DNA from 2 places in the Allorhizobium sp. nf9_anc genome. Region 1 is predicted to be linked to the other one. Evidence: predicted binding sites of a transcription regulator. Region 1 holds the regulator's gene; the other holds the start of a gene.
The links. The regulator PhoB, encoded in region 1, activates phosphate uptake and scavenging genes when phosphate is short. The targets are predictions, from matches to a motif close to TGTCATNNANCTGTCAT.
Positions count from the first base shown of each region.

Region 2: the regulator PhoB is predicted to act here: its motif matches at 1,978-1,994, upstream of ppk2 (polyphosphate kinase 2).

Region 1 is NZ_CM150481.1:3,358,362-3,362,922, reverse strand. Features, by position in the region: gene pstA (phosphate ABC transporter permease PstA) at 1-170, shown strand, start outside; gene pstB (phosphate ABC transporter ATP-binding protein PstB) at 206-991, shown strand; gene phoU (phosphate signaling complex protein PhoU) at 1,038-1,751, shown strand; gene phoB (phosphate regulon transcriptional regulator PhoB) at 1,777-2,460, shown strand; gene AC02Y0_RS16375 (GcrA family cell cycle regulator) at 2,588-3,124, opposite strand; gene AC02Y0_RS16370 (acetylornithine transaminase) at 3,570-4,561, shown strand, end outside.
Region 2 is NZ_CM150481.1:3,977,074-3,981,634, reverse strand. Features, by position in the region: gene AC02Y0_RS19405 (basic amino acid ABC transporter substrate-binding protein) at 1-163, shown strand, start outside; gene AC02Y0_RS19400 (amino acid ABC transporter permease) at 201-1,022, shown strand; gene ppk2 (polyphosphate kinase 2) at 1,032-1,925, opposite strand; gene leuC (3-isopropylmalate dehydratase large subunit) at 2,254-3,663, shown strand; gene AC02Y0_RS19385 (EamA family transporter) at 3,848-4,561, shown strand, end outside.

The sequences.
Region 1 (4,561 bases):
TCTTCCAGCCGGCTTCAGCTCTGCCGGTCCAGGTTTATAACTGGACACAGCGTGGCGACCCGGCCTTCGTGGAGCGCGCCTCCGGTGCCATCATCGTCCTCCTGGTGTTCCTGATCCTGATGAACCTGATCGCAATCATTCTTCGTCGCCGTTTCGAGCGTCGCTGGTAAGGAGCTGTATCATGATGAACAATCTCGCGACTAAGATGACCACGACGAAAGCGCCACCTATGACTGAAACCAAGATCACCGCCCGCAATGTGCAGGTCTTCTACGGTGACAAGCACGCCCTGAAGGATGTCAACATCGACATCCGCCCCCGTTCCGTCACGGCCTTCATCGGCCCGTCGGGCTGCGGCAAGTCGACCTTCCTGCGCTGCATCAACCGCATGAACGATACGATCGCGAGCTGCCGCGTCGAAGGCAACATCATGATCGACGCGGAAAACATCTACGACGCCAAGGTCGATCCGGTGCAGCTGCGCGCCAAGGTCGGCATGGTGTTCCAGAAGCCGAACCCGTTCCCGAAGTCGATCTACGAGAACGTTGCCTACGGTCCCCGCATCCACGGTCTCGCCCGCAACAAGTCCGACCTGGACGAGATCGTTGCGACCGCCCTGCAGAAGGCCGGTCTCTGGAACGAGGTCAAGGATCGTCTGGACTCGGCTGGTACCGGCCTCTCCGGTGGTCAGCAGCAGCGTCTGTGCATCGCACGCGCCGTGGCCGTCAGCCCCGAAGTCATCCTCATGGACGAACCTTGCTCTGCGCTCGACCCGATCGCGACCGCCAAGGTCGAGGAACTGATCCACGAACTGCGCGAAAACTTCACGATCGTCATCGTGACGCACTCGATGCAGCAGGCCGCACGCGTTTCCCAGCGCACGGCGATGTTCCACCTCGGCGAACTGGTCGAAGAGAACGACACCGACAAGATGTTCACCAATCCGGATGACCAGCGCACCCAGGATTACATCATGGGCCGCTTCGGCTGAGCCTCGACGTCATCCACGGTTGAACTCAATTTCAAGGACGTTTCAAATGGGCTCCTCTCACATCTACTCGGCCTTCGACGAGGAACTGAAGTTCCTGATGCGCCGCATCTCCGAAATGGGCGGTCTGGCAGAACAGATGGTCGCCGAAAGCGTACGTTCTCTGGTGAATTCCGATGCGGCGCTTGCCCAGAAGGTGATCTCCGATGACGTCCTGATGGACGCCATGGAGCGCGAGATTGGCGACAAGGCGGTGATCACCATCGCCAAGCGTCAGCCGGTTGCCTCCGACCTGCGCGAGATCATCGGCGCTCTTCGCATCGCCGCCGACCTCGAGCGCGTCGGCGATCTCGGCAAGAGCAACTCCAAGCGCGTCGTCGCCGTCCAGGCGACCGGTGTGCCGCGCAAGCTCGCCCGCGGTCTCGAGCATCTCTCGGATCTGGCGCTGGCCCAGCTCAAGGAAGTCCTCGACGTCTACACGACGCGCTCGGCCGAAAAGGCCAAGTCGATCCGTGACCGCGACGAGGAGATCGATGCCATCTACACCTCGCTATTCCGCGAGCTGCTGACCTACATGATGGAAGATCCGCGCAACATCACCAGCTGCACCCATCTTCTCTTCTGCGCCAAGAACATCGAGCGCATCGGCGACCACGCGACCAACATCGCCGAGACGATCTACTATATGACGACCGGTGCGCAGCCGGAAGGTGAACGTCCGAAGGAAGACCTGACCTCTTCCGTCGGCGCGCTCACCGAGTGACGTTGTCCAGCGGGGTTAATGCCTGATGCAGCCGAAAATCGCCGTGGTGGAAGACGAGGAGGCCCTCTCGGTCCTCCTTCGCTACAATCTTGAAGCCGAGGGCTATGAAGTCGAGACGATCCTCAGGGGTGACGAGGCTGAAATCCGCTTGCAGGAGCGGGTTCCGGACCTTCTGATCCTCGACTGGATGCTGCCCGGCGTGTCCGGCATCGAACTCTGCCGCAGGCTTCGGGTCCGCCCCGAGACCGAGCGCCTGCCGATCATCATGCTGACGGCTCGTGGCGAGGAAAGTGAGCGGGTACGTGGCCTGGCAACGGGTGCCGACGACTATGTCGTCAAGCCCTTCTCGACGCCGGAGCTGATGGCCCGCGTCAAGGCCATGCTCCGCCGCGCCAAACCCGAGGTTCTCTCCAGCGTCCTGCGCTGCGGCGATATCGAGCTCGACCGCGAGACGCACCGCGTGCATCGCAAGAGCCGCGAGGTTCGCCTTGGGCCGACCGAGTTCCGGCTGCTGGAATTCCTGATGGCATCGCCGGGCCGCGTCTTCTCGCGCTCCCAACTGCTGGACGGTGTCTGGGGTCACGACATCTATGTAGACGAACGCACCGTTGACGTGCATGTCGGGCGCCTGCGCAAGGCGCTGAACTTCTCCAACATGCAGGATGTCATCCGCACCGTGCGCGGCGCGGGTTATTCCATGGAAGCCTGAGTAAGCCAATTATTTCGATTGAGGGGCTGCACGGATCATCCGCTGCGGCCCTTTTCGTTTCAGGCAAGAGCCCAAAAAGAAAACGGGCCCCGAAGGACCCGTTGCATGTCTTGATCTTGCCGATGGATCAGCGGGCGGCCTTGCGGCGTTCGCTGACCGGCTGATAGGCGAGCTTCGCGTGATAGGTGCAATAAGGCGCGCTATCGGCGATTTCGCAGCCGCAGAAGTGGAAGTCGTCCTTCATCGGATCGCCGATCGGCCACTTGCACGTGCGCTCGGTCAGTTCCGTCAGCGCCAGACGACGCGAGATCGGGACAACCACGTTGAGGGAACGACGAACTTCGACTTCCTCGTAGGCTTCGACTTCGACCTCTTCCTTCAGCATGGTTGCGCCGGCAGCGCGGGTTACCGTGCGAGTGGTCGTGTTAGCCGCCGGACGGTTCTGGAAAGTGGCCGGACGCTGGGTCTGTGCCGGGCGCTTTGCCGGACGGGCCGCAGACGAGCTGCCGCCAGCCTTTGCGCGGCCGGGAAGGTTAAGGCGGTGCACCTTGCCGATAACGGCATTGCGGCTTACGCCACCGAGTTGTGCTGCAATCTGGCTCGCGCTGAGGCCTTCAGCCCACAGCCGCTTCAGTCTCTCGACCCGATCATCAGTCCATTGCATAGTCGTCATGCCAATTCTCTCCGCCGCTCGCGTCTGTGATGGCAGAATCCGTCACCGTTGCTTCGAACGAATCCGAAACAAAGCCGCCTCGATACTGTCGGTGAGCACTTCCGCCGCATGCAATCTATTAATGAAATTTAACCTAGAGGTCGGCTGACTCCGTGACAAGAGTCGCAGGAATCATCTGGAATCGATTTCGCGGTTTTCCCCAACTTGCTTCCCGAGTGAGTCAAGTATGCAACAGGTGGAATCTTCCCCGACGCTCGTGCTGCGCGTGTCGGCCGAATCCGTGCCTACTCCTGCGATTCCTGCAGAAAACGTTGACATCGCAGGGGCGAATGCGGATAGTGCCCCCGCCGCCGCGAGGCGGCATTTTTAATTTTTCCGGGACCTCTGAGGCGTCCCGCCGTCCCCGGACGGATCGTCGAGAAGGATTGTGACAGCCATGGCCGAAGCTACGCCGCTCTACCAGACCTACAATCGGGCGCCGCTGCGTTTCGAGCGAGGCGAGGGCGTCTGGCTTGTAACGGAGAGTGGCGAGCGATATCTCGATTTTGCAGCCGGTGTGGCAGTAACTTCTGTCGGTCACGGCCATCCGCATGTCGTCGGCGCGCTGAAGGATCAGGCCGACAAGGTCTGGCATCTGTCGAACCTCTATGAAGTGCCGGGCCAGGAAGTTCTGGCCAAGCGCCTGACGGACGTCACCTTTGCCGATCGCGTCTTCTTCACCAATTCGGGTGCGGAAGCGCTGGAATGCGCGATCAAGACGGCGCGCCGCTATCACTTTGCCAAGGGGCATCCTGAGAAGTTCCACATCATCACGATGGAAGGCGCCTTCCACGGCCGCACCATCGCGACGATCGCCGCCGGTGGTCAGGAAAAGTATCTCGAAGGCTTCGGCCCGAAGGCCCCCGGTTTCGACCAGGTGCCCTTCGGCGATCTGGAAGCAGTCAAGGCAGCCATCAGCGATGCGACGGCTGCAATCCTCGTTGAGCCCGTTCAGGGTGAGGGCGGCATCCGTCCGATCCCGGTGGAAATGCTGCGCGCCTTGCGCGACCTCTGCGACGAGCATGGCCTGCTCCTGATCCTGGATGAAGTCCAGTGCGGCGTCGGCCGGACCGGCAAGCTCTTTGCTCATGAATGGGCAGGCATCACGCCGGATCTCATGGCTGTCGCCAAGGGCATCGGTGGCGGCTTCCCGCTCGGCGCCTGCCTTGCCACGGAAGAGGCGGCCTATGGCATGAAGGCCGGTACGCATGGCTCGACCTATGGCGGCAACCCGCTTGGCATGGCCGTCGGTAATGCTGTTCTTGATGTCGTGCTGGAAGACGGCTTCCTTGAGAACGTGCGCGACACCGCACTCGTCTTCCGCCAGGGTCTGGCTTCGCTGAAGGACCGGTTCCCGGACGTGATCGAGGACGTGCGTGGCGAAGGCCT
Region 2 (4,561 bases), 620 kb from region 1:
GCTCATCGGTGGTCCGCTCGGTTCGGAAGACTTCGGCTTCATCTTCACCAAGGGCTCCGATCTCGTGGCCCCGGTGAACGCAGCCATCGCTGCGATGAAAGCCGATGGCACGATCGAAGCCCTGAACAAGAAGTGGTTCCTCGACTACAAGATGGGCGAATGAGCCAGTTTCAGACCTGCGACCTGAAGGCGGGTAACTGATGGCATTCCAGACCCTGCCTCAGGGTGACCAGAAAGGCGATCGGCCGTGGTGGCTGATCGCCTTCGTCGTGATGGCGCTATCCCTCGGGATCGTCCTCTTCGTTAGCGATATCTACACGCAAGTCTTCAACACCGTGGTCAAAGGGCTCGGCGTCACTGTTTTCGTGACGCTGGTCGGCTTCCTTCTGGCCACGGCACTGGGGCTGTTGATCGCCCTGCTCGGCATGTCGGACCATATGGCCCTGCGGCAAGTGGCCCGCTTCTACGTGGAAGTGGTGCGCGGCATCCCGATCCTGGTGCTGCTCTTCTACATCGCCTTTGTCGGCGCGCCCGCCTTTGTGGCGCTCTACAACCTTGTGACCGCGCCACTGATCTCGATCGGTCTGACGGACGCCATGGTCGTGCGCGACTTCTCGCTGATGTGGCGAGCGATCATCGCCCTGATGATCGGCTATTCGGCTTTTATCGCCGAAATCTTCCGCGCTGGCATCCAGTCGATCGACAAGGGCCAGATAGAGGCGGCAAAGGCTCTGGGCTTAAGCCGCAGCCAACGGTTTCGCCTAGTGGTCTTCCCCCAGGCGATCCGCGTGATCTTCCCGCCGCTCTCGAACGATTTCGTCGCGATGGTGAAGGACTCGTCGCTCGTCTCGGTACTCGGCGTCGCAGACATCACCCAGATGGGCAAAGTCTACGCTTCCGGGTCCTTCCGCTTCTTCGAGACCTATTCGATCGTGGCCTATGTCTATCTGGTGCTGACGATCGGGTTGTCGATCCTGCTTCGCGGCTTCGAGCAGCGCATGCGAACCCGCATGCGCGACTGAAGCACCCCGTCAGTAACGCTCGGGAACATACATCTCGGTCGGCACCGGGTGGCGGATATAGTCGGCGTTGCGAACGCGTTCAGGAAGCTCCACCGTTTCCTTCGGCACATGCTCGTATGGCACCTGCGACAGAAGATGGGCGATCATATTGAGACGCGCCTTCTTCTTGTCGACTGCCTGGACCACCCACCATGGGGCTTCCGGGATATGTGTACGCTCCAGCATCTCTTCCTTGGCGCGCGTATAGGCCTCCCAATGGACGCGGCTCTCCAGGTCCATGGGCGACAGCTTCCACTGCTTCAAGGGATCGTTGATCCGCATGCGGAAGCGGAATTCCTGCTCCTCGTCGGTGATCGAGAACCAGTATTTCACGAGAATGATGCCGGAGCGAACCAGCATACGCTCGAACTCAGGCACGGATCGAAAGAACTCCTCCAGTTCGTCCGGTCCGCAGAAGCCCATCACGCGCTCAACGCCAGCCCGGTTGTACCAGGAGCGGTCGAAGAGAACCATTTCGCCAGCCGTCGGCAGATGCTGCACATAGCGCTGGAAATACCACTGGCTCCGCTCGCGTTCGGTCGGGGCGGGAAGGGCCACGACCCGGCAGACGCGCGGATTGAGCCGCTGGGTAACACGCTTGATCGCGCCGCCCTTGCCGGCTGAATCGCGGCCCTCGAACAGTACGACCATCTTCAGCTTCTTGTACTGAACCCAGTCCTGCAGACGGACCAGCTCATGCTGCAGGCGAAAGAGTTCGCGGAAATAGATTCGTCTGTCGATCGTCGGTTCCGACATCCCGTCCGCGACGAGATCGTCGAGACGATCCTCGTCCAGCTGTTGCTCCAGTTCCTCATCAAAACTGTCGAGGATCTCATTCTTGATGCGATGGATGTCTTCGTTCATGACGCGGGTTCCGAGAGGATGATCTATACTGACGAAGATCAATCATGCTTGCACGACTGCTTCATGACAGACGGATGTCATAGGACCAGCGAAGCAATTGCCGACAACAGCGAAAACTGGTAAGACGCCGCTCATGGGATCGAAATTCGGATGCCTCGCGAACCAGTTTATCGTGCTGCAGGACCACAAGCGTCTGCCGGCACGCTTTTTCGCGCGCGTTCAAGGGGCCTTGGCGAGCCTTCGCGGCTGACCGCCTTCGGCTGCGGCCGACCTTGTTGCATCCTAAAAACCGAAATCCCTTTTCCTCAGTCTGGACGGAACTTAACCCATGAGCGCACCCCGCACCCTTTACGACAAGATCTGGGACGACCACGTCGTTGATCGCCAGGACGACGGCACCTGTCTTCTCTACATCGACCGTCACCTCGTCCATGAAGTGACGTCTCCGCAGGCCTTCGAAGGGCTGCGCATGGCCGGCCGCAAGGTTCGTGCACCGCAGAAGACGCTGGCCGTGGTCGACCACAACGTTCCGACCTCGCCGGACCGCCATCTCGGCATCAAGAACGAGGAAAGCCGCATCCAGGTCGAGGCGCTCGCCACCAACGCTGCCGAATTCGGCGTCGAATACTACTCCGCGTCCGACAAGCGCCAGGGCATCGTGCACATCGTCGGCCCGGAACAGGGCTTCACCCTGCCCGGCATGACCATCGTCTGCGGCGACAGCCACACCTCGACGCATGGCGCCTTCGGCGCGCTGGCCCATGGTATCGGCACGTCTGAAGTCGAGCATGTGCTCGCGACCCAGACGCTGATCCAGCAGAAGGCCAAGAACATGCTGGTGCGCGTCGACGGGAAGTTGCCCGAAGGCGTGACAGCAAAGGACATCATCCTCGCGATCATCGGCGAGATCGGCACGGCAGGTGGCACCGGCCACGTCATCGAATTCGCCGGGGAAGCGATCGAAGCGCTGTCGATGGAAGGCCGCATGACCGTCTGCAACATGACGATCGAAGGCGGTGCCCGCGCTGGCCTCATCGCACCCGATGAAAAGACCTTCGAATACATCAAGGACAAGCCCCGCGCGCCGAAGGGCGACGCGCTGGAGCAGGCGATTTCCTACTGGAAGACGCTGAAGTCCGATGAAGGTGCACATTTCGACCGCGTCGTCGTTCTCGACGCTGCCAACCTGCCGCCGATCGTCTCCTGGGGCTCCTCGCCCGAGGACGTCGTCTCCATCGAGGGCATCGTTCCGAACCCGGATGACATCCAGGATGAGACGAAGCGCACCTCCAAGTGGCGCGCCCTCGACTATATGGGTCTGAAGCCGGGCACCAAGATCACCGACATCGCCGTCGACCGCGTCTTCATCGGGTCCTGCACCAACGGCCGTATCGAGGACCTGCGCGAAGTGGCCAAGGTCGTCGAAGGCAAGACGGTGGCTTCCACCGTATCGGCCATGATCGTCCCGGGCTCTGGCTTGGTGAAGGAACAGGCGGAAGCGGAAGGCCTCGACAAGATCTTCAAGGCTGCAGGCTTCGACTGGCGCGAGCCGGGCTGCTCGATGTGCCTCGCCATGAACGACGACCGTCTGAAGCCGGGCGAGCGTTGCGCCTCGACCTCGAACCGCAACTTCGAAGGCCGCCAGGGCTTCAAGGGCCGCACGCATCTCGTCTCGCCGGCAATGGCGGCAGCTGCCGCTGTTGCGGGTCACTTCGTAGACATCCGCAGCTTCAAGTAAGACATCGACACGCTGGTATGCACCGTAGCCGCCCGCTGAAAAGCGGGCGGTTTTCTTTTGGCCGGACCGTTGCAAAGGCACCCAAAGCCGCTATCGTCGGGCTGTCACAAAAATGTCATATGCCGCCTTGCAGGTCTTCCATGAACATCCGTGAATTAGATCTCTCGACCCGCAGGCTGCGGCCGTGAGTACCGTCGCCATCGGCCTGGCGCTGATAGCTGCCGTTCTGCATGCCAGCTGGAATGCCTTTCTGCGCACCGGAGCGGACCGGCTCTGGTCGATCACAGTGATGAGCCTCGCCGGAAGCATCATCACCCTGCCCTTGCTGTTCATGTTTCCCGTCCCCGGAGCAGCCGCCTGGCCCTACATCCTGCTGTCGGCGGGCCTCCAGGTTGGCTACAGCCTGTTCCTGGTTGCGGCCTACAGGCATGGCGAACTGGGCCAGGTCTACCCGATCGTTCGCGGCACCGTGCCGCTGCTGGTCACTCTGGGCGGCCTCCTCTTCTTTGGTGAGGTGCTGGGGCTCTGGCAAACACTGGGTGTCATCCTGATTGCCGCCGGCATCATGAGCCTGTCGCTCGGCAAGAGCCGCGCTGCAACCTCATCCATCCTCTTTGCACTTGCGACCGGCCTGATCATCGCCTGCTATTCCACGGTCGACTCTCGGGGAGTGAAACTGGTCGAGCAACCAGTCGCCTATGCGCTCTGGGTGCTGTTTCTCTTCGGCATCATGATCACGATCGCCTTCGCGGTGACCCGAAGGGGCCTTGTCATCGACGTGCGATCTCCGCTCACCTGGAAAGCTGCCGCTGGCGGCGTGGTCGCCATGCTGGCCTACGGGCTTGTCGTGGTGGCCTATGCCTATGCACCTGCGGGCCTGGTCACCGCAGTTCGGGAA